DNA from 2 places in the Jeotgalicoccus sp. S0W5 genome. Region 2 is predicted to be linked to the other one. Evidence: a T-box and tRNA genes for the amino acid it is inferred to sense, from the RefSeq annotation. Region 2 holds a T-box; the other holds one or more tRNA genes.
The links. The T-box of region 2 lies ahead of EYB29_RS04960 (valine--tRNA ligase). A T-box ahead of a tRNA ligase gene usually reads a tRNA of that ligase, here a tRNA-Val.
Positions count from the first base shown of each region.

Region 1: it has a tRNA-Val gene. The T-box ahead of EYB29_RS04960 (valine--tRNA ligase) is inferred to sense a tRNA for this amino acid. The anticodon was not compared.

Region 1 covers NZ_SIRQ01000004.1:129,212-139,738, reverse strand. Annotated here, with positions in the region: gene EYB29_RS07165 (MFS transporter) at 1-1,258, opposite strand, end outside; gene EYB29_RS07160 (serine hydrolase) at 1,374-2,147, shown strand; tRNA gene EYB29_RS07155 (tRNA-Val) at 2,214-2,285, shown strand; gene EYB29_RS07150 (ABC transporter ATP-binding protein) at 2,359-3,081, shown strand; gene EYB29_RS07145 (ABC transporter permease) at 3,078-4,154, shown strand; gene EYB29_RS07140 (VOC family protein) at 4,169-4,552, shown strand; gene EYB29_RS07135 (GNAT family N-acetyltransferase) at 4,616-5,080, shown strand; gene EYB29_RS07130 (M24 family metallopeptidase) at 5,168-6,145, shown strand; gene EYB29_RS07125 (aldehyde dehydrogenase family protein) at 6,337-7,812, opposite strand; gene EYB29_RS07120 (iron-containing alcohol dehydrogenase) at 7,831-9,000, opposite strand; gene EYB29_RS07115 (hypothetical protein) at 9,376-9,684, opposite strand; gene EYB29_RS07110 (BglII/BstYI family type II restriction endonuclease) at 9,830-10,324, shown strand.
Region 2 covers NZ_SIRQ01000003.1:517,257-527,783, reverse strand. Annotated here, with positions in the region: gene hemA (glutamyl-tRNA reductase) at 1-870, shown strand, start outside; gene ccsA (cytochrome c biogenesis protein CcsA) at 882-1,706, shown strand; gene hemC (hydroxymethylbilane synthase) at 1,721-2,650, shown strand; gene EYB29_RS04985 (uroporphyrinogen-III synthase) at 2,640-3,332, shown strand; gene hemB (porphobilinogen synthase) at 3,322-4,302, shown strand; gene hemL (glutamate-1-semialdehyde 2,1-aminomutase) at 4,303-5,589, shown strand; gene EYB29_RS04970 (c-type cytochrome) at 5,666-6,178, shown strand; gene EYB29_RS04965 (AbrB family transcriptional regulator) at 6,299-7,363, shown strand; T-box leader at 7,405-7,618, shown strand; gene EYB29_RS04960 (valine--tRNA ligase) at 7,664-10,291, shown strand; gene EYB29_RS04955 (bifunctional folylpolyglutamate synthase/dihydrofolate synthase) at 10,298-10,527, shown strand, end outside.

The sequences.
Region 1 (10,527 bases), on a different contig from region 2:
TCGCCATGACAGCTACAATCGAAACGATAGCGGTCATAATAATGTAAAGTGATACAGGAATACTTGAACCGTTAAACTGATTCATTAAGAATTCAGCAATCAATGGTGCTGACCCCCCAGCGACTGCGGCACCAATTTGATAACCGAGTGTGACTCCAGTATAACGTACTTCTTTACTGAATGATTCTGAGAACATCGTACCGAGAATCGCAGTAATCGGTGGCCAAATCACTACAAGGCCTAAGAAGGTCGCGAGTATAACTAAAGCAGGTTCATGTGTATTGACAATGTAGAAATATGGGAAGCCATAAATCAACATTGCGACAGCACCGACTAAGAACATTTTCCTTCTACCTATTTTGTCGGATAAACTTCCCATAATCGGAATCATAATCGTTGTTCCGACTGAAACTGCCATGATGGATAACATCATAAACTCGAAAGATACATCAAGTGTCGCAACACCATAACCAACAATGAAAGTAGTAAATATATAGAATGGTCCAGTTTCTACAAATTTAGCCCCTGATGTAATCAGTACTTCTTTTGGATGTTTTTTAAAGATCTCAACGATTGGTAACTGACGGACTTCATTCTTTTTAGCAGCTTCTCTTTGCATTGCTTGGAATGCAGGTGTCTCATCTAGACCTTTACGGATTAATAGACCGACAACCACAAGTAGTAAACTAAAGATAAACGGAATTCTCCATCCCCAAGCTAGAAAAATTTCTTCAGGCATAGCCCAAGTCAATAAGAAGAAAAAGCCGTAAGCTAAGACTAAGCCAATCGGAATACCCATCTGTGGGAAACTACCGAAGAGCCCACGTTGTTTCTTAGGTGCATACTCTGTTGCGAGTAGTAAAGCTCCTCCCCATTCTCCACCAATACCTAAACCTTGAATTAAACGGAATAGAAGCAGTAAGATGGGTGCCGCAATACCAATTGAGGCGTATGTAGGTAAAAGACCAATCCCTGCAGTCGCTAAGCCCATCATGCTTAAAGTTATAATTAATGTTTTTTTACGGCCGACACGGTCTCCGATATGGGCAAAAATAACCCCGCCCAGTGGACGAATGAAGAATGATAGTGCCAAACCAAAATAAGCTAATATTGTTGATAAAAATTGATCATCAGTGACGAAGAATTGAGTGTTAAAAATAATGCTAGCAACAGCAGCATATAAGAAAAAGTCAAACCACTCAATCGACGAACCAATTAAACTTGCAGATAAAACTTTTGCACGTAGTTTTTTATCCATAGTAAACCTCCCCTTTGTATACGATTACATTATCATGATTTCGGGACATTATAAAGCTGTATTGTCATTGAGTTGATAGAATTTTTAGATTATACTCAAATGGAGGGGGATGAGGATGTTAGAAGAGAAATTAAATGCATTAGTATCAAAGCAAGCAACTAATAATATAGCCTATCAAATCGAGTATCAGGGGAAAGTATATACACATCGGCAAGATCATATCTTTCGCTCAGCAAGCATAACGAAAATTCCTTTATGTTTATCCGCCTTAAAAAAAGGTGAATTACTAGATGAAAACCCAAGGCTCGATGCGAGTAAGAAAGTGATGGGATCGGGTGTCTTACATTCGATGGAAGATACTAGAACAATGACCCTACATGACCTAGTGACCATTGCACTAATTGTGTCTGATAACACTGCGTCAAATGTACTAATGGATTATGTCGGCTTTGATCAGATGGACAAAGACTTTAAAGAGTGGTGTCTAAGGGATACCGAATTAAAAAGTCATTATATGAATATGAACGCAGATCCTAATAAAATGTATAATATTGCGACAGCATCAGGTATGATGACAGCACTTAATTTAATATATGAAGATAATGAGTATATATCACAACCCATTAGAGATAGAATGAAACGCTTATTAAGACAACAACAATTTAACGACCGAGTTGGTGGTACTTTGGATGATGGTGGTGAAGAAAATCATATCACTGTGTCATCAAAAAGTGGTACAATCGATAAGCTAGAGCATGATGTCGGCATATTTAAAATGGATAAGGAAATATTGAAGTTTGCAGTCCTCAGTCAAGGTTGGCCGACAAACTTAGATGGACGTCAATTTCTCATTGAAGTCGGGCATTTATTGAAAGCTGAAATGGAGTAGTAATTTCCGGTTATAGAGTTGCTTTATATATCGTTCTATCTTAAAGTAGATGATATGCTGACTCGTGATTCCGTAGCTCAGCGGGAGAGCACTTCGTTGACATCGAAGGGGTCGGTGGTTCAATCCCACTCGGAATCATAGATGACCGGAACGCTTTAGACGTTCCGGTCTTTTTTCGTAAATATAGGTAGATTAAAAGGTAGTGATAGAAATGGCTGAAAAAATTGCATCACTGATTGATGGCGATAAGTTTTTCTTCTTTAAGCAGGTTTTAAATAATATCAATCTTGATATATATGACGGGGAAATACTCGGTATAATTGGGCCGAGTGGCTCCGGCAAAACGACATGTATTCGAACACTTCTAGGCATGGAAGAGCTAACCAAAGGTGAGGCGTATTTCATGAACAAAAAGATGCCGAACCGAAAAATGATGAACAAGATTGGATATATGGGCCAAGAAACGGCACTTTATGAGACCTTGACGGCACATGAAAATATGTCCTTTTTTGGTAAGTTAAAAAAACTTAAAGGTGAAGTGCTCAATCACGAAATTGATAAGAATCTTGAACTCGTAGACTTGAGTAGTTCAAGAAATAAAGTTGTTTCTCAATTTTCAGGTGGTATGAAAAGACGATTATCTTTGGCAATCTCTTTAATTGGTGCACCAGATTTACTCGTCCTAGATGAACCGACCGTTGGTATTGATCCTAAATTGAGGAAAACGATATGGGAACAGCTAAGAGTTTTAAGAGATGAAGGGAAAGGCATTGTTGTCACGACACATGTTATGAGTGAAGCGGAACGCTGTGATAAGGTCGCACTCATTGTGAATGGAGAAATATACGCTTACGGTACACCAAAAGAACTGATGACACAGTTTGAGGTACACTCCATTGAGGATGTGTTCTTGAAACTGGAGGTGACAACATGATCAGATTGACGGCAATTGCTAAAAAAGTAGCCTTAGAATTATATAGGGATCAGAGAACATTAGCCTTAATGTTGTTAGCACCACTTCTTGTCATTACATTGATGTATTTTGTCTTTGATGTGAATAATGATTTGAATGTACGTATCGGTGTTCCAGATACAATTGATGAACGATTTATAGAAAATATGCCTGAGGAAGTAGAAGTCATCCCTTACGCCTTACAACCTACCTTGGATACGTTGTTGGATAATGATAATTTAGATGCTTACATGGACATAAAAGATGATCAAATTACAGTGACATATCATAACGAAGATCCGTCTCAAACCAACGCAGCGAAGCAGGTCATTCAAACTGCAGTTCAATCTACAATAAGAGAAACTGCACAGGAAATGTTTAATAACATGCCTGGTGATGAAACGATGCCTGCAATGGATGTTGAGGAAAGTTATCTGTATGGTGATGAGGATTCCACCTTCTTTGATAAGATGTTTCCAATTCTCATGGGCTTCTTTGTTTTCTTCTTTGTCTTTTTAATTTCAGGTATGTCGATGCTGAAAGAAAGAACGATGGGCACCATGGAAAGAATGCTAGCAACATCAGTAAAAAGGCGAGATGTTGTGCTTGGTTATATGGGTGGTTATGGTGGCTATGCAATTTTACAGACGATTATCATTGTACTGTACTCAATCTATCTCTTAAATATGACGATTGCAGGTAATATTATATGGGTATTTGTAATAACAATACTCTTAGCAATGGCTGCGCTCGTCATTGGGATGTTCATTTCCACCTTTGCAAACACAGAATTCCAGATGGTTCAGTTCATACCATTAGTGATTGTGCCCCAAGTATTTTTCTCAGGAATCATTCCTTTAGAAAATATTTCAGATTGGATATCAGTAATTGGTTACATCTTTCCACTAACTTATGCAGGAGAAGCATTGACTGAAGTCATGACAAAAGGGAACGGCTTTATAGCAATATGGCAAGAATTATTGATTCTTGTAGGGTTTATTGTGTTATTCACTTTACTAGATATCTTCGGTTTAAGAAAATATCGTAAAGTATAAAATAGGAGGCTGACATGTTTAAGAAACTTCAGAGTGTGATGGTGTATGTAGAAGATGTTGAAGCGGCGAAGGAATTTTGGACGACGAAGTTTGATTTTGTTGTAAAAGAAACGATTGAACTGCCGGAAGACTTTAAGGGCTATGACCTCGCGCCGAATGAAGCAGCAGAGACGACTATGACCCTGTTTTCAAAAGCGTTTATAGAAAAATACAGCCCCGAAGTGAGCCTAGGCACCCCGTCGTTGATGTTTGAAGTAGAAAACATTGAGGCCCTCTATGAGGAAAGTAAAACTAGGGGCGTAGAAGTTGGAGAACTAGTAGAAATTCCAGGTACGAAAACGTTCAACTTCCAAGATGGTAAAGGTAATTATTTTGCAGTAGGAGAACCAGTTGAGTAAGTAGTATGACCCCGCCAGTGAGAATACATTGGTGGGGTTTTAGTTTAAGGGGATGGACATTAAATGGTAGAGTTTAAAGAAATAACAGAAGACAATTTTGAAAAAGTGTTGAAACTTAGAATTAGCGATGAACAGGATAAAAAACGATTTGTCGCACCAAATGTGAGGTCGTTGGCAGATGCCTATCTGTATAGAAATGCAGGTGATGTCTTTCCCTTTGCTGTAGAAGATGAAGGAGAAGTTGTTGGATTTATCTTGTTAGATGAAGATGTAGAAGAAAAAGAATATATGATTTGGCGAATGATGGTTGATGAAAGATTTCAAGGTAGAGGATATGGTAAGGCGATTGTGAGGAAAGTAATTGAGCAATTTGAAGCGGACGAACGGTTTGATGTGTTGATTGCGGATTATGTTGTTGGAAATGAGCCGATGAAAAAACTATTGGAGTCTTTAGGGTTTAAGGAAAGAGAATTTGATGAAAGTATTAATGAGTATGTGATGGAGTACCTGGAAGGAATTTATAGCTAAGATCCTGTGAGTTAGTAATTTTCAAATAAATTAGGAATGAGCTGAGCTATTTATGAATAAGAAAAGGGTTGAGCATCTAAGAAGGTAATGAAAGAAAAAGATACTGTGCTACTTTCAAGTTTTGAAAACCAGTATTATTTTAGTGGTTTAAAGGCAATTACTTATTCTAGACCCATTCTTTTGAAAATGTCACAGAGTGACATGGCTATAGTAATTCCGAAGTTAGAAGAAAACCATGCAAAACATATGGCAGCAGCCGATCGGTTATATGTTTACCACGAAGTTGAAGGTAAAGAAGGAGAGTATTCGTACTTAGCTCAAGTTGATGCCTTAATGAATACAATACTTGCTGGCTCTAAAGTAGGAATTGAATTTGCATCACTGCCTACGAAGCTTGCGTTCATGTTAAAAGAAAAGCGTTTTGAAGTTGAAAATATAGAGACAGATATAGTAAATATGAGAGCGGTAAAATCTGCTGATGAAATTTCTATGATTAAAGAATCTGGGAAATTAGTAAGTGAAGCGGTGAAATTATCTCTAGAGAATGTACAAGCAGGTTTAAGTGAATTGGAAATGGACTATTTTGGAACGGAATATCTATTTAAAGAAGTATCGAATACCTATCCGAATTCTACCTTAGATTATTTTGTGATGTCACCTTCAGGTGTGGATAGAACGAACATGACACATGTATTCTCCAACTCTAGAAAAATAGAGGAAGGGGATATCATTATTCACAGTAGACAAGTCGGCTTGAATGGATATAGAGCAGAATGCGAACGAACGATATTTGTTGTAGAACCGACAGAAGAACAAAGAAAAGCGTTTGAAGTGATGGTTGAAGCACAACAAAAAGCATTGGACTTTATAAAAGTAGGTGTGACTACAAAAGAAGTGAATCAAGTTGCTTTAGATGTGTTTAAAGAAGCGGGATTAGAAGAATATGTTGTGCATCGAACAGGGCATGGCATAGGTATAGGTTTACATGAAGAACCAAGTTTAAGATTTGATAACGATTTAGTGTTAGAAGCGGGTATGGTGTTCTGTGTAGAACCAGGCATTTAAATACCAGGTGCTGGAGGATTCAGACACTCAGACACTGTGGTGTTAGAAGAAGACAAGACAGTGTTGATTACGGAGTATCCGAGAGATATTGAGAGTTTGATAATTAAACAATATTCTAAAATCACATTGAGGAGCACCCAACATTTAACTGTTGGGTGCTCCTCAATTGTTTAGGGGATTTTTTCTAGTGTTTAACTTAAATCCATCCAAACTGATTTAACTTCAGTATAATTTTCTAAGGCATAAGAACCCATTTCTCTACCAAAACCTGATTTCTTATAGCCTCCAAAAGGTATTGCTGGATTAGTAAGGTTATAACAGTTCACCCATACAGAACCAGATTTAATTCTATCCGCCATATAATGTGCATTCTTATTACTTTCAGTCCAAACGCCAGCTCCTAGTCCATATGGTGAATCATTTGCTTTCATAATAGCTTCGTCTAGCGTCTCAAATTTTTGAGCTACGAGTACGGGCCCAAAAATTTCTTCCTTTACTATAGACATATCATCTGTAACATCAGTGAAGATGGTAGGTTCTACAAAGTAGCCTTTTTCAGAATGACTACCTCCAGTTAGTAGGGTTGCTCCATCATTTATACCTTGCTGAATGTAGTCTTTCACACGATCTTGTTGTTTTTTTGAGACTAATGGCCCCATTTCTGTATCATCTGCTAAACCATGCCCTTGCTTAACTTTTTTAGCATAATCAGACAGTTTACTTAGAACTTCATCATATATATCTTTATGAACATATAATCTTGAACCTGCACTACACACTTCTCCTTGGTTAGCCATTATTGCTGCAAATGCTCCTGGAATTGCTTTTTCTAAATCTGCGTCTGGAAGGATAATATTTGGTGATTTGCCACCAAGTTCAAGAGTGACTCGTTTCATACTATCTGCTGCTTTTTTCATGATTGTTTGACCAACAGCTGTCGATCCTGTAAAAGCGATTTTATCGACGTCTTCATGTTCAACTAAGGAATTTCCAGCTTCACTACCAAATCCAGGAACTATGTTCACAACACCATTTGGAAAACCAGCTTCTTTAATTAGTTTAGCTAAATAAATTGCAGATAAAGGTGTTTGTTCTGCTGGTTTTAATATTGCTGTGCATCCTGTTGCTAGTGCAGGTGCAAGTTTCCAAGCGGCCATCATAAATGGAAAATTCCAAGGAATAATTTGTCCTGCGACTCCAACAGGCTCGTGTTTTGTGTAATTGAAAGATGCACTACTTACAGGTATAGTTTGACCAGTGTTTTTAGTAGTCCAACCTCCAAAATATTGGAATTGACCTATGGCATTTGGGATATCATTTTCTAGTAATTCTTTTATGGGTTTCCCATTATCTAATGAATCTAGTTCAGCTATAATTTGTTTATTTTCTTCAATCAGCTGAGAGAGTCTAAACATTAAATTCCCACGTTCTAAAGTGCTAATTTCTGACCATTCTGGACTTTCAAAAGCAGCTCGTGCAGCTTTAACGGCTTTATCTATATCATTTTTTCCAGCTTCAAAGATTGTGGCAAGTACCTCACCATCAGCTGGATTGATTGAGTCGAAAGTTTTACCTGATTCTGATTTAACAAACTCCCCATTTATAAACAATGGCACCGTTTCTTTTAAGAATTCTTTAGTTTCCGGAGATAAATTAATTTGTGTCATTTTAATCCTCCTAAATAATTATAATGCTTTATTAAGAATACGTTTAATGTCATTTAGAGAAACTGATCTTGGGTTTGGTTGCATGTACAAGTCATCATTAATAGCCATTTCTGCTAAAGTATCTATATCTTTTTCTTCAACTCCAATTTCATTTAGTTGTGAAGGTATTCCCACTTCCTCAGTGAGTTCAAAGACTCTTGCTACTCCAGCTTTTGCTGCTTGCTCGACTGTTAGTCTGACAGTATCAACCCTCAGAGCATTTGCGATATCTGAAAATTTCTCTGGATTAGATACCCAGTTGTATTCTAAAACGTACGGTAAGAGAATTGCGTTCACTATACCGTGAGGGGCATCATACTTTGCTCCAATTGCATGCGAAATTCCGTGAACTAATCCCAAACCACCATTAGACATACCAATACCTGTTGAACAACTTGCCTGAACCATATTGTTCATAGCAGTTATATTATTTGTGTTTGAATATGCCTGAAGAATATTATCTCCAATCACTTTTACAGCATGTAAATTTAAGGCGTCTGTAATTACTGAACCATTTAAAGAGACATAGCCTTCTATAGCATGCGTAAGTGCATCCATGCCTGTAGAAGAAACTAAATGCCCAGGCATACCAGATATCAATTTACCATCCAGTACAGCTACTTTAGGGAATAAATCTGCACCAAAAATAAGTTTTTTAAATCTATTGTTGTTTTCCTCAACTGTTAATACTGTTGCATTTCCCCCTTCACTACCTGTACCTACTGTAGTTGGTATAGCGTAGAGAGGAAGTGGCGAGTTTTCATATAAATCAAAACCGAAGTATTTATCAAGTGGTCCATCATTTGTGAAGAGTATAGAGACAGCTTTAGCAGTATCTATGACGCTTCCACCACCAAGAGCGACAATCGATTTTATTTGATTACTTTTGTGATTTTCGTAAATGCTTTGTGTATTTTCAATAGTAGGATTTGGTTTTACATCATCAAAGATGTGAACTTCCAAATTAAGTGGTTGCAAAACTTCTAAAACTTGATCTAACATTCCACTATTTTTAATACCTTTGTCCGTGACTATAAGTAGTGGACTATCAGAGTCCTTCGAAAGTTCATCAGCGAGGTTATAAACAGAATCTGAACCGGTAAGTAACTTCGTTTGCGCTAAAAATTCAGTGTAATTTGTTGCACTCATTTAATTACCTCCTAAATATATCTATTGTCCCTAAACCATAGCATAAAGAAAATTAAATATTAAGCGCTTTCAATTTATGTCACGATATGAAAAAATTATAATTATTAATAATTAAGAATTTTCTGTTAAAAATAATTATAGAAGACCAATAAGATACCTTAAACTTTATAGTGCGCTGGTCTTTTTATTAAGGAAGTGAATTATTTAGATCGGAATCTTTTAAAAGAGGTGAGCATGGTGTTTTACTTATTACAAATTTTTATATTCTAATCAATCTAGATTTCAGACAAAGTAGGATTAGAAGAAATAAGATAGTTTTGATTATAGAATATTAGAAGAGTATATATAGTTTCATTATATGATGAAAAGAAGATGTTAAACCATCTTCTTTTTTCTTTGGGGTCTTGTTTTTACCAAGTAAATTTTACGAATTGTGGCATGAAGTTCATCATTAGGTTTGCTTAGAATAAGATCTTTTATGAATGATGTAGAGAGTATTTCTTCTTCAAAATTATATAAATTTCTTTCTTTATTAAATTCTCTTACTACTTTACTCATGCTGTTATGAATAGCATATTTCTTAATAACAAAAGTTCTTAAGTTATTTATTTCATAATTATCAATTAAATTAATGAAATTAGTAAGAGATTTTATTTTTTTCTTTGCATCTCTATATGAAGTCACTATAAACACCCTCCGAGCGTTTTTATATTAAGTATATTATACATAATTAAAAGATATATTAGTAACTAGCACTTCTAATATTTTACATAAATAAGACGATTTGATATATAATATAGGTTAATCAAAATTATGTCGGTGATTAAATATGGATTTTATTGAACATTCCCATAGGTATGGTAAAGAAATCATATCTGAAATGGATGGGGCAGCTCAAAAGTACAATGAACTTTGTTCAGTTCTTGAGAATATATCTGAATTAGATTTGATAAATACTTTTCAAAAGATAAATAGTGGAAAAAGTATTGCACGTACAATCAATTTTTTAATTAAAAATCGTCTTACTGAATTAGGTTGGGAAAGTGAAAGCCCAATTTTTAAAGACAAGGCGGTGAACGCTTCTACTAAGGATTGGCGTTTAGATTTTGTGTCGTCTCCATATTTTTCGGTAGAGGTTGCATTTAATCATAGCTCCGCAACAACTGTAAACTTAATGAAACCTGTTCTAGCATCTGAATTAAATCATGTAGAAAAGAAATTTCAAACTAGATTTGGAATAATCATTACAGTGACTAAAGAAATGAAAAGATTAGGTGGATTTGATAATGCTATTGGTACATTTGAAGGATATAGAGCAATGTAGACCTCTCATGAATCAATTAACAGTTCCTATGATAATTATAGGTATTGAACCACCGAAAACTTTTGATATTATACATAAAAAATCTGGTAATTCTACTAAAGGTTTCGTCAAGTTACATAGTGGGACACAACTTAAAATTTCAGAATATATTGATGATAATGGAGAGATAGTGTCAGATATAAGTTAAACATATTCTTTGATCT
Region 2 (10,527 bases):
AATGCTGTTTCTATGTCTTATGCTGCAGTGGAATTAGCAAAACGTATCTTCCAAAATGTTAAAGAGAGTAAGGTACTCGTAATCGGTGCTGGTGAAATGGCTGAAGAATCACTATTAAACCTTACATCTAACGGTATTGAAGACCTTGTTGTGATTAACCGTTCAATTGAAAAGGCTGAGAAATTAAGTCAGAAATTTAATGGTAGAGCGGATAGTTTAGCGAATCTAGAAAAAGAATTGAAGAGTGCTGATATCGTGATCTCAAGCACATCTTCTACTGATTTTGTAATTGATAAAGAAATGATGGACCGAGTAAATGAAACCCGCAACGGTTCACCACTGATTTTAATTGATATCGCTATGCCTAGAGACATTGACCCGGCCATTGAAAGCTGTGACAATGTATATATGTACAACGTTGATGATTTACAAGGACTCGTTGATTCAAATCTTGAAACAAGAGAACAAGAAGCAGAAAAAATTAAGGCAATGATTGACGGTTCAACTGCTGAGTTTGAAGACTGGTTACAAGTTCAAGGTGTGGTCCCCGTCATTCAAGCAATGCGAAAAAAAGCATTACAAATACACAGTGATACTTTTGAATCCTTAGAACGTAAGTTACCAGAAATGTCTGAACGTGAACGTACTGTAGTTTCAAAACATATGAAGAGTATCATTAATCAAATGTTAAGAGACCCAATTATCTTCACTAAAGAAATCGCTGGTGATAAAAATAGAGATGACAAGCTTGAAGACATTCAAGCGATGTTCCATATTGAAGAAGAAGTTAAGGCTCAACGTCTAGAAGCTGACCAAAAACAAAGACAAAAGTTACGTGCACGTAAAGAAGAATTGAGACTTAACTGGTAAGGTGGAATTTTATGGACATAATGTTCCGTATACAAGAAATTATCTTACTGCTATATTTCATTAGCCTTTCTGCACTGTCATATGATTTATTTACTAGAAATCGACAAGTCAGAAAGGCTTCTCTGTATGTTATGACACCTGCTGTCGTACTGCATGTTATTTCAGTGATACAACTCGGTATTAGCTTAAGAAGAATACCTATTCTGACTTTTTCTGAAGGTATCTTCACCTTAAGTCTAGTGTTGATTTTAATCGGTATTGTACATCTTTATAGGGTGAAAAGTGAGTTTGTGTTCATGTTTTACTTATTGATTACAACATTCTTATTAACCTTCTACACATTCTCACCTCTGAACTTTAGTTCTACAGCCTTGACACTAGATGTGGTGAATGAATTGTTAATTGTCCATGTGGGCAGTGCCTTATTAGCCTATGTAATGTTCTTTATTGCAATGGTGCATTCAGTCATATATTTAATTCAAGAACGAAATTTAAAAACGAAAAAATTCAATAGAACTTTCTTCTCATTGTTCAGTATAGAAACGGCCAAAAAAGTAATGGTTAGATTTTCCCTTATTGGTGTTATCTTACTGACGATAAGTATTATAATAGGAATTGTATGGGGCTTACAGATACTAGGGCCTCTAGTATTTTCTGACTTAAAGGTGATCGGTACATTTGTCGTCATCGTCATTTATGGAATAATTCTCGCACAGATGCGATTAAATCATGATGCGTCCAAGTTTGCAGTCTACAGTACAGCAGCCTTTGTTCTCGTCATGTTGAACTACCTGGTTATTTCGGAGTTCTCAGATTTTCATCTTTGGTCAATTTAAGGAGCATATAAATTATGAGGAAACTAGTAGTCGGTTCACGTCGTAGTGGTTTAGCTATGACACAATCAAAGCAATTTATTAAAAAATTACAGGATAAATTCCCGGATCTTGAAATTGAAATTAAAGAAATCGTCACGAAAGGTGACCAAATTGTCGACGTTCAATTATCTAAAGTCGGTGGTAAGGGGCTCTTCGTTAAAGAGATTGAAGCTGCCTTAGAAAACAAGGAAATCGATATGGCCATCCACAGCCTAAAAGATGTTCCGAGTGAGCTACCAGAAGGCTTTACGATTGCTTGTGTCCCTGAACGTGAGGACATGAGAGATGCTTATTTATCGAATGATAAGGTTACATTTAAAAACTTAAAACCTGGTAGTGTAGTGGGGACATCTTCACTCAGACGTGGTGCGCAATTAAAAGCGATGCGTGATGATATTACAGTCAACTGGGTAAGAGGAAACATCGATACGAGAATTAAGAAGATGGAAAATGGCGAGTACGATGCCATTCTACTCGCTGCAGCCGGTCTTAAACGTATGGGTTGGAGTGATGATGTGGTCACTGAATACTTTGAACCTGAAGAGTTCATACCAGCCATTGCCCAAGGTGCTTTAGGCATTGAAGTGCGTGAAGATGACCATGAATTAATTGAAATGCTTAAGAGCGTTCATTCAGATGAGGCGTCACTTTGTACAACGGCTGAGCGTACCTTCTTAAAACGTATGGACGGTTCATGTCAGGTGCCAATTGGCGGTTACGCGACAGTCGAAGATGGGGAACTATATTTAACAGGATTAATCATGTCTGAAGATGGTAACGAACGTTATCTAGTGAAAAAATCCCATGAAGACCCTGAGACTCTGGGTAACTTAGTTGCTGATGAGATGGAAAAAATCGGTGCTAAAGAAATCATTGATATGATTAACGAGAACAATGAGCAGTAAAAGTACAGTCTGTGTCACCCAAATGTCTTGTCAGCTCGATGAGAATGACTTAAGAATTATTCACCGTCCACTGATTACGACAGAAGCTTTGGACTTTGATCAGAAGTGTCTCGACACTGACTACGATTTACTGGTGATGACGAGTAAGAATTCGGTGAAGTATCTCTTACCTTATATGGATTCGCTTAAAGTAAGACGCATTGCTTCAATTGGTAAAAAAACAACTGAAGCCTTGGCTGACGCTGGGATTACGGTAGACTTTGAACCTGACGTCTATACTCAAGAAGGTTTTATCGAAGAGATTAACATTTCACCAGGGGATAAGATCCTCTATCCAGCGAGTCTAAACAAAAGGCCTAAGTTAAGGGATTATATGATAGATCAAGGTGCGATTGTTACTGAAATCGACCTGTATTATCCGAAGGCGAATACTGATTCTGTTCAGTGGATCAGTAATCATTTAGCTCATATCGATTTTCTTACCTTATCATCACCATCCGCGGTCGAAGCACTGATGACTGACCTTGAAGCCGACGCTTTAACAGATACAACAGTCATTGCTATCGGAGCAGTGACCAAAGAACGTTTAGATAAATACAAAGTACCAGCAGAAACACCAGAACATGAAACATTAGATCATATGATAACTTATATTAAGGAGCGTATTCGTGATGAATTTTGACAGACATCGCCGCTTAAGAAAAAGTGGCTTCATGAGAGATATGGTGCGTGAAACAACACTATCAGTAAATGATTTGATTTACCCGATCTTTGTTGTTGAGAAGCCAGATGTAAAAAAAGAAGTACCTTCAATGAAGGGTGTTTACCAGATCTCGCTAAATCTCTTAAAAGAAGAGTTAGATGAGGTGGTTAAACTCGGCATTAAAAGCGTTATCTTCTTTGGTATTCCGAATGAAAAAGATGCTGAAGGCACAGGTGCCTATCACGATCACGGTATCGTTCAAGAGGCATGTCGCCTGTCAAAACAACATTACCCTGAGCTGTTAGTGATCTTAGATACATGTCTTTGTGAATACACAGACCACGGTCACTGTGGCTTAATTGACCCGGTAACTAAAGATGTTGATAATGATTCAACGCTACCACTACTTGTACAGACTGCCGTGTCACAGGCAAAAGCCGGTGCGGATATTATTGCACCATCAAACATGATGGACGGTTTTGTGAGTGAAATCAGACAAGGCCTAGATGAGGCTGGCTATAGTCACATTCCTATTATGAGTTACGGCATTAAATACGCTTCTAAATTCTACGGACCATTTAGAGATGCTGCGGAGTCGACGCCATCATTTGGTGACCGTAGAACGTATCAAATGGATCCGGCTAATCGTCTTGAGGCCCTCCGTGAATTAGAGAGTGATACCCTAGAAGGTGCGGATATGATGATTGTTAAACCTGCACTGTCTTATTTAGATATTATACGAGATGTCAAAAACAATTCTAATTTACCGATTGTTGCTTATAATGTCAGCGGTGAATATGCAATGACACGTACAGCAATTGATATGGGCTTAGTCGATGAGGCAGTGATTGCTGAACAAATGATCTCAATGAAACGTGCCGGTGCGGATATGATCATTACTTACTTTGCTAAAGAATTAGCTGAAAAAATCAATAGAGGAGAGATATAAATGTACGACAAGTCAAAAGCACTATATGATGACGCAGTCAAAGTGATGCCGGGTGGCGTTAACTCCCCAGCACGTGCTTTTAAGTCCGTCGGTGACCATCCATTATTCATCGACCACGCCAAAGGAAGTCGTGTGTATGATGTTGATGGCAATGAATACATTGATTACTCCTTGAGCTTTGGACCATTAATTTTAGGTCATGCGGATGATCAGGTTGTAAAAAGTCTCCAAGAAGCAGCGGTTAAAGGAACTTCATTCGGTGCGCCAACTGAACTAGAAACGAAAATGGCGAACCTCGTGATTGACCGTGTACCATCTATAGAGATGTTACGTATGGTTTCTTCAGGTACAGAAGCGACACTTGCTGCGCTTCGTTTAGCACGTGGTTTCACAGGTAAAAATAAGATTCTTAAATTTGAAGGTTGTTACCATGGACATAGTGACTCTCTATTAATTAAAGCAGGTTCAGGTGTGGCAACATTGGGTCTACCAGATTCTCCAGGTGTACCAGAAGGTACGGCTAAAAATACAATTACTGTACCTTATAATGATGAAGCAAGCTTAAAAGAAGCTTTTGAAAAATTTGGCGATGATATCGCTGCAGTGATTATGGAACCTGTTGCAGGTAATATGGGCGTTGTACCGCCAAAAGAAAATTACTTACAGTTTGTTAGAGATATTACAAATGAATATGACAGCCTCTTAATCTTCGATGAAGTCATGACTGGATTTAGAGTTGGCTATAATTGTGCTCAAGGATTCTTTGGTGTCACGCCAGATTTAACATGTCTTGGTAAGGTTATTGGTGGTGGCTTACCAGTCGGTGCTTACGGTGGCCGTAAGGATATTATGGAAAGAATCGCGCCAGTTGGAGACATCTATCAGGCAGGGACTTTATCTGGTAATCCATTAGCTATGACTGCAGGTTATGAAACCTTAAGTCAGTTGAATGAAGAGAGTTATGAGTACTTCAATGAACTTGCAGACCAATTAGAAAGTGGCTTAAAATCAGTATTCGATAAGCATGAACAAGCGATTACTGTAAACCGTGCAGGTTCAATGATAGGCTTCTTCTTAACAGACCAAGACGTTGTTGATTTTGATTCTGCTAATACATCTGATTTAGAATTATTTAAAGATATGTACCAAGCACTCCTCAGTGAGGGTGTTTACTTACCACCTTCACAATTCGAAGGCATGTTCTTATCAACGAAACATACAAGTGAAGACATCAAACAAACCTTACAAGCATTCGATAATGCATTAAGTAAAGTTAAGGGTAAATAATTTAGAATTTGTGCTTCATCACTGAATAATTATGTGTATAATAGTAGTGATAGAATTAATTGGGGGGTAAAAGAATATGAGTGACAAAAAGCGTCCGACTGGTAAAAAGGTTGATGGACAGCCTCGCTACATCGACAAAAATGAAACAGGAAATACGAAAGGTACTGCAAACCTTTACTGGTTAATTCCGGTAATCATTGTTGTGCTCATCATTCCAGTTATGATTTTCCACCTAGGTGGCGGTGGTGGTGAAGAAACCGCATCTGAAGGTGAAAGTACTGAAGAAACAGCAGATTCTGGTGAAGAGTCAGGTGGCGAAGAAGGTGCTGAGTCTGAAGAAGGCGGCGGTGAAGAAGCTGCATCAAGTGGTGATGCAGATGCCGAAGGTATCGCTCGCGACAACTGTGCATCTTGTCACGGTGAAGACTTCTCTGGTGCTATGGGACCTGCTTTAGCAGGAACTTCATTAGCTGAAGATGAGTTCCAAACAATTGTCCGTGAAGGTCAAGGTTCAATGCCTGCTTTCAGTGAAGATCAAGTAGCAGAAGAAGAATTAACAGCTTTATATCAATTCTTTAGTGAACAATAGTGTTTATATAGACAAACTCATTATTTGAGTTTGTCTTTTTTCATTTTAAGCAAGTTACTGTAAATTTACATATTAATAAGTTATTATTATTAATGAATAAGTTATATATAAGGTGATGTTATGAAGTTTCTTCGACTCTTGCTGCTCATTCTTATTGCGGCATTGATTTCATTGGGCCTTTCTGCTGTTGGTATGATCCTACCTTGGCTGTTCGGTTCAATGATTGCAACCATACTCTATATTAGATTAGTTAAAAAAGAACTGTTTTTCCCACCTTGGCTAGGTAACCTCGGTGTCATGATCATGGCAACTGAGATCGGCTCAACCTTAACCTTAGATGCCCTAGGTGATATGAAAGATGATCTTTTAAATATCTTTTTAATGACAATCTTCGTATTACTACTCAGCTTAGCGCTCTCACGCTTCTTCATTTACTTAACGAAAAGTACACCTGAAACTGCCATCTTAGCATCCGTACCTGGTGCCTTATCTCAAATGTTGATTATGGCAGAGGAAGAAAAGAATGCAGATATTCTATTGGTGACATTGACTCAGATGTCCCGCATTGTCTTAATCGTCTTGATTGTACCTTTTGTGGCAGGCTTGTTTGCTGGTTCAAATGATATACCTTTAGCGACGACATCTGTAGATTATGTCACATCTGTTTTTACTTATCCGATGCTCATTATTCCTGTAGCGAGCATACTTTTAATTTATATTTTCGATAAAGTACGCTTCCCAGCGAGCCTGATGCTTGGACCTATTATTGTCATGATTATTTGGAACTTAACGACGGGTATTGAATTTTCTTTGAATATTCAATTTATTAATGTGGCACAAATACTCTTTGGTATTAGAATTGGTCTACAAATTGCTTCCTTGATTTCACAGCTCAGTAAGCGATTGATTTTTTCCATCTTACTGCAAAACTTAATGCTGATTTTTGGTACAATGTTTATCGTTTTTATATTCCAAATTTTTACCTCACATCAGTTCAACGACTTATTCTTAAGTGCGGCACCAGGTGGTCTTGGTCAAATTATTGTTATCGCCATTGAAACAGGCGGTAATATTCCAATGATCTCGTCCTACCATATCTTTAGAATATTCTTCATTATTATCGTTGTCGTACCGATTGTTGGTTACTATCTAAGATACTTGAATAAACGCCGTCATAGCAGTTAAAGCCGCTTGACAGTTTCAAATTATTCGCATAAGATTAATCTATAATATTTAAGTGCAGAAGAGTATTCTGCTGCGGGTGTTAAGAGAGTAAACGGCGGTGTGAGTTTACCGAAGCAGTAGGTGAAAGTAGTCTGTGTTCAGTTTCGTGCGAAAGGAAATCGACTAGTGCGAGACGTGTGATGAGCGTTAATCATCAATTGAGATGCAGGCGAACTCGCCTGAATTTAGGTGGTACCGCGGAACTCCGTCCTATTGTTAGGACAGGAGTTTTTTTGTTTTTTAATTTAAAGGAGTGATTATATGGAAATGTCAACGAAGTACAATCCGACTGAAGTTGAAAAAGGCAAATATGAAAAGTGGGTGGAAGCTGGCCTATTTAAATCAGATGTAGCGAGTGATAAGGCACCATTTTCTATCGTTATTCCACCGCCGAATGTCACAGGTAAGTTACACCTTGGACATGCTTGGGATACGACTTTACAAGATATCATTACACGCATGAAACGCATGCAAGGTTATGATGTGCTTTACTTACCGGGTGTGGACCATGCGGGGATAGCCACTCAGGCTAAAGTAGACGCAAGACTCCGTGAATCTGGCATTAACCGTCACGACATCGGCCGTGAGAAATTTTTAGAACACTCATGGAACTGGAAAGAGGAATACGCGAGTCATATTCGAGCACAGTGGGCGAAACTTGGACTCGGACTCGATTACGACAAAGAAAGATTTACCTTAGATGAAGGTCTGTCTAAAGCAGTTCGTAAGACCTTTGTAGACCTTTATAACAAGGGCTTAATTTACCGTGGTGAGTATATTATTAACTGGGACCCGGAAACACAGACTGCATTGTCTGATATCGAAGTCATTCACCAGGATATTGAAGGGAAGTTCTACCACGTTAAGTATCCTTTAACAGACGGTTCTGGTTTCTTAGAAATTGCGACGACACGTCCAGAGACAATGCTCGGTGATACGGCAGTTGTTGTTCACCCGGATGACGAACGTTATCAGGACTTTATTGGTAAAACTGTAGAGCTACCTATTGTGGGTAGACAATTACCGATTATTGCTGATGACTATGTTGAAAAAGACTTTGGTTCAGGTGCCATGAAGGTCACGCCTGCCCATGACCCAAATGACTTTGAAATTGGTAACCGTCATGATCTTGAACGAATTAACGTCATGCATCCAAACGGTGTTATCAATGAACTTGGTGGTCAATATGAAGGTATGGATCGTTTTGAATGCCGTAAACAACTAGTGAAAGATTTAGATGAGGCAGGTTACCTCATTAAAGTTGAAGACCATATGCACTCAGTCGGTCACTCTGAGAGAAGTGGCGCGATTGTTGAGCCTTACCTATCCACGCAGTGGTTTGTAAGCATGAAACCTCTAGCAGAAAAGAGTTTGAATAACCAGGACACAGATCAGCGTATTGATTTTGTCCCAGGACGTTTTGAACATACTTTTAATGGCTGGATGGAGAACATACGTGACTGGGTAATCTCACGTCAACTGTGGTGGGGTCATAGAATTCCTGCCTGGTACCACAAGGAAACAGGTGAGCTTTATGTTGGTATAGAGGCGCCTGCTGACTCAGAAAACTGGGAACAGGATGAAGATGTATTAGATACTTGGTTCTCAAGTGCCTTATGGCCGTTTTCTACGATGGGTTGGCCAGAAGATACGGCTGACTTAAAGAAATATTTCCCAACGAATGTATTAGTGACAGGCTATGATATTATTTTTTTCTGGGTCGCGAGAATGATCTTCTCATCACTTGAACATACAGGCCAAAAACCGTTCTCTGACGTACTTTTACACGGACTTGTGCGTGATGAACAAAACCGTAAGATGTCGAAATCACTCGGTAACGGTGTCGATCCAATGGATGTTATTGAAAAATACGGTGCCGATGCACTCCGTTATTTCCTAGCGACCGGTTCAACACCTGGTCAAGACCTCCGCTACAGTGATGACAAGGTTGAAAGTATATGGAACTTTATAAATAAGATTTGGAATGCTTCAAGATTCTCACTCATGAATATCGGTGAAGATTTCGGCATAGAAGATATTGATTTAAGTGGTGAGAAATCACTAGCAGATAAGTGGATCTTAACGCGTCTAAACGACACGATTAGAGACGTAACACGTCTATCTGATGACTATGAGTTTGGTGAAGTTGGGCGTCTCTTATATAACTTTATTTGGGATGATTTCTGTGATTGGTATATCGAGATGGCAAAAGTACCGATGACTTCAGGTAGTGATAGTGATAAGCATATGACACGCTCAGTGCTTCTTTATACGCTGGATAAAATTCTGAAGATGTTACACCCGTTCATGCCGTTTGTTACAGATGAAATCTACCAAGCGATTACTAAAGATGAATCGATTGTCGTGAGTGACTATCCTGTCGTTGATGAGTCTTTAAGCTATGATGATGCGAAGTTAGAGATGGAACTACTCGTTGCCATCATTAAATCTGTTAGAACGACGAGAAATGAAGTGAACACGCCATTATCTAAGCCAATCGACATTAATATCGAGGTAAAAGATGAACGGAGACGTCAGGCGGTTGAGCGTAACAAACATTATATTGAGCGCTTTACGAACCCTGAGACTTTATCGATTAGTGATTTTATAGAAAAACATGACGATGACAAAACGGACGTTGTCAAAGGTGCGACAGTTGTCTTACCACTTGCGGGCTTAATCGATAAGGAAGAGGAAATCGAAAGACTAGAAAATGAACTGAACCGTTTAAATGGTGAATTGAAACGTGTTAAAGGTAAATTATCTAATGAGAAGTTCGTAAGTAATGCACCAAAAGACATCGTTGAAGCAGAACGACAAAAAGAAGCCGGCTACCAGAGTCAGTATGATGAAGTTGAAAATAGACTCTCTAGCTTGAAAGGTGAGTAAAGGCCGATGAATTATCAAGACAGCCTACAATGGATACACGAACGCACAAAATTTGGTATTAAACCTGGCATCAAGCGTATGGAATGGATGTTAGAACGATTTGACCATCCTGAGAAAAACATTACCGGTGTGCATATTGTCGGAACGAATGGTAAAGGCTCGACGCTGTCGTATATGAGAAATGCACTTAATCATAACGATTACAGTGTCGGAACCTTTACTTCACCTTATATAGA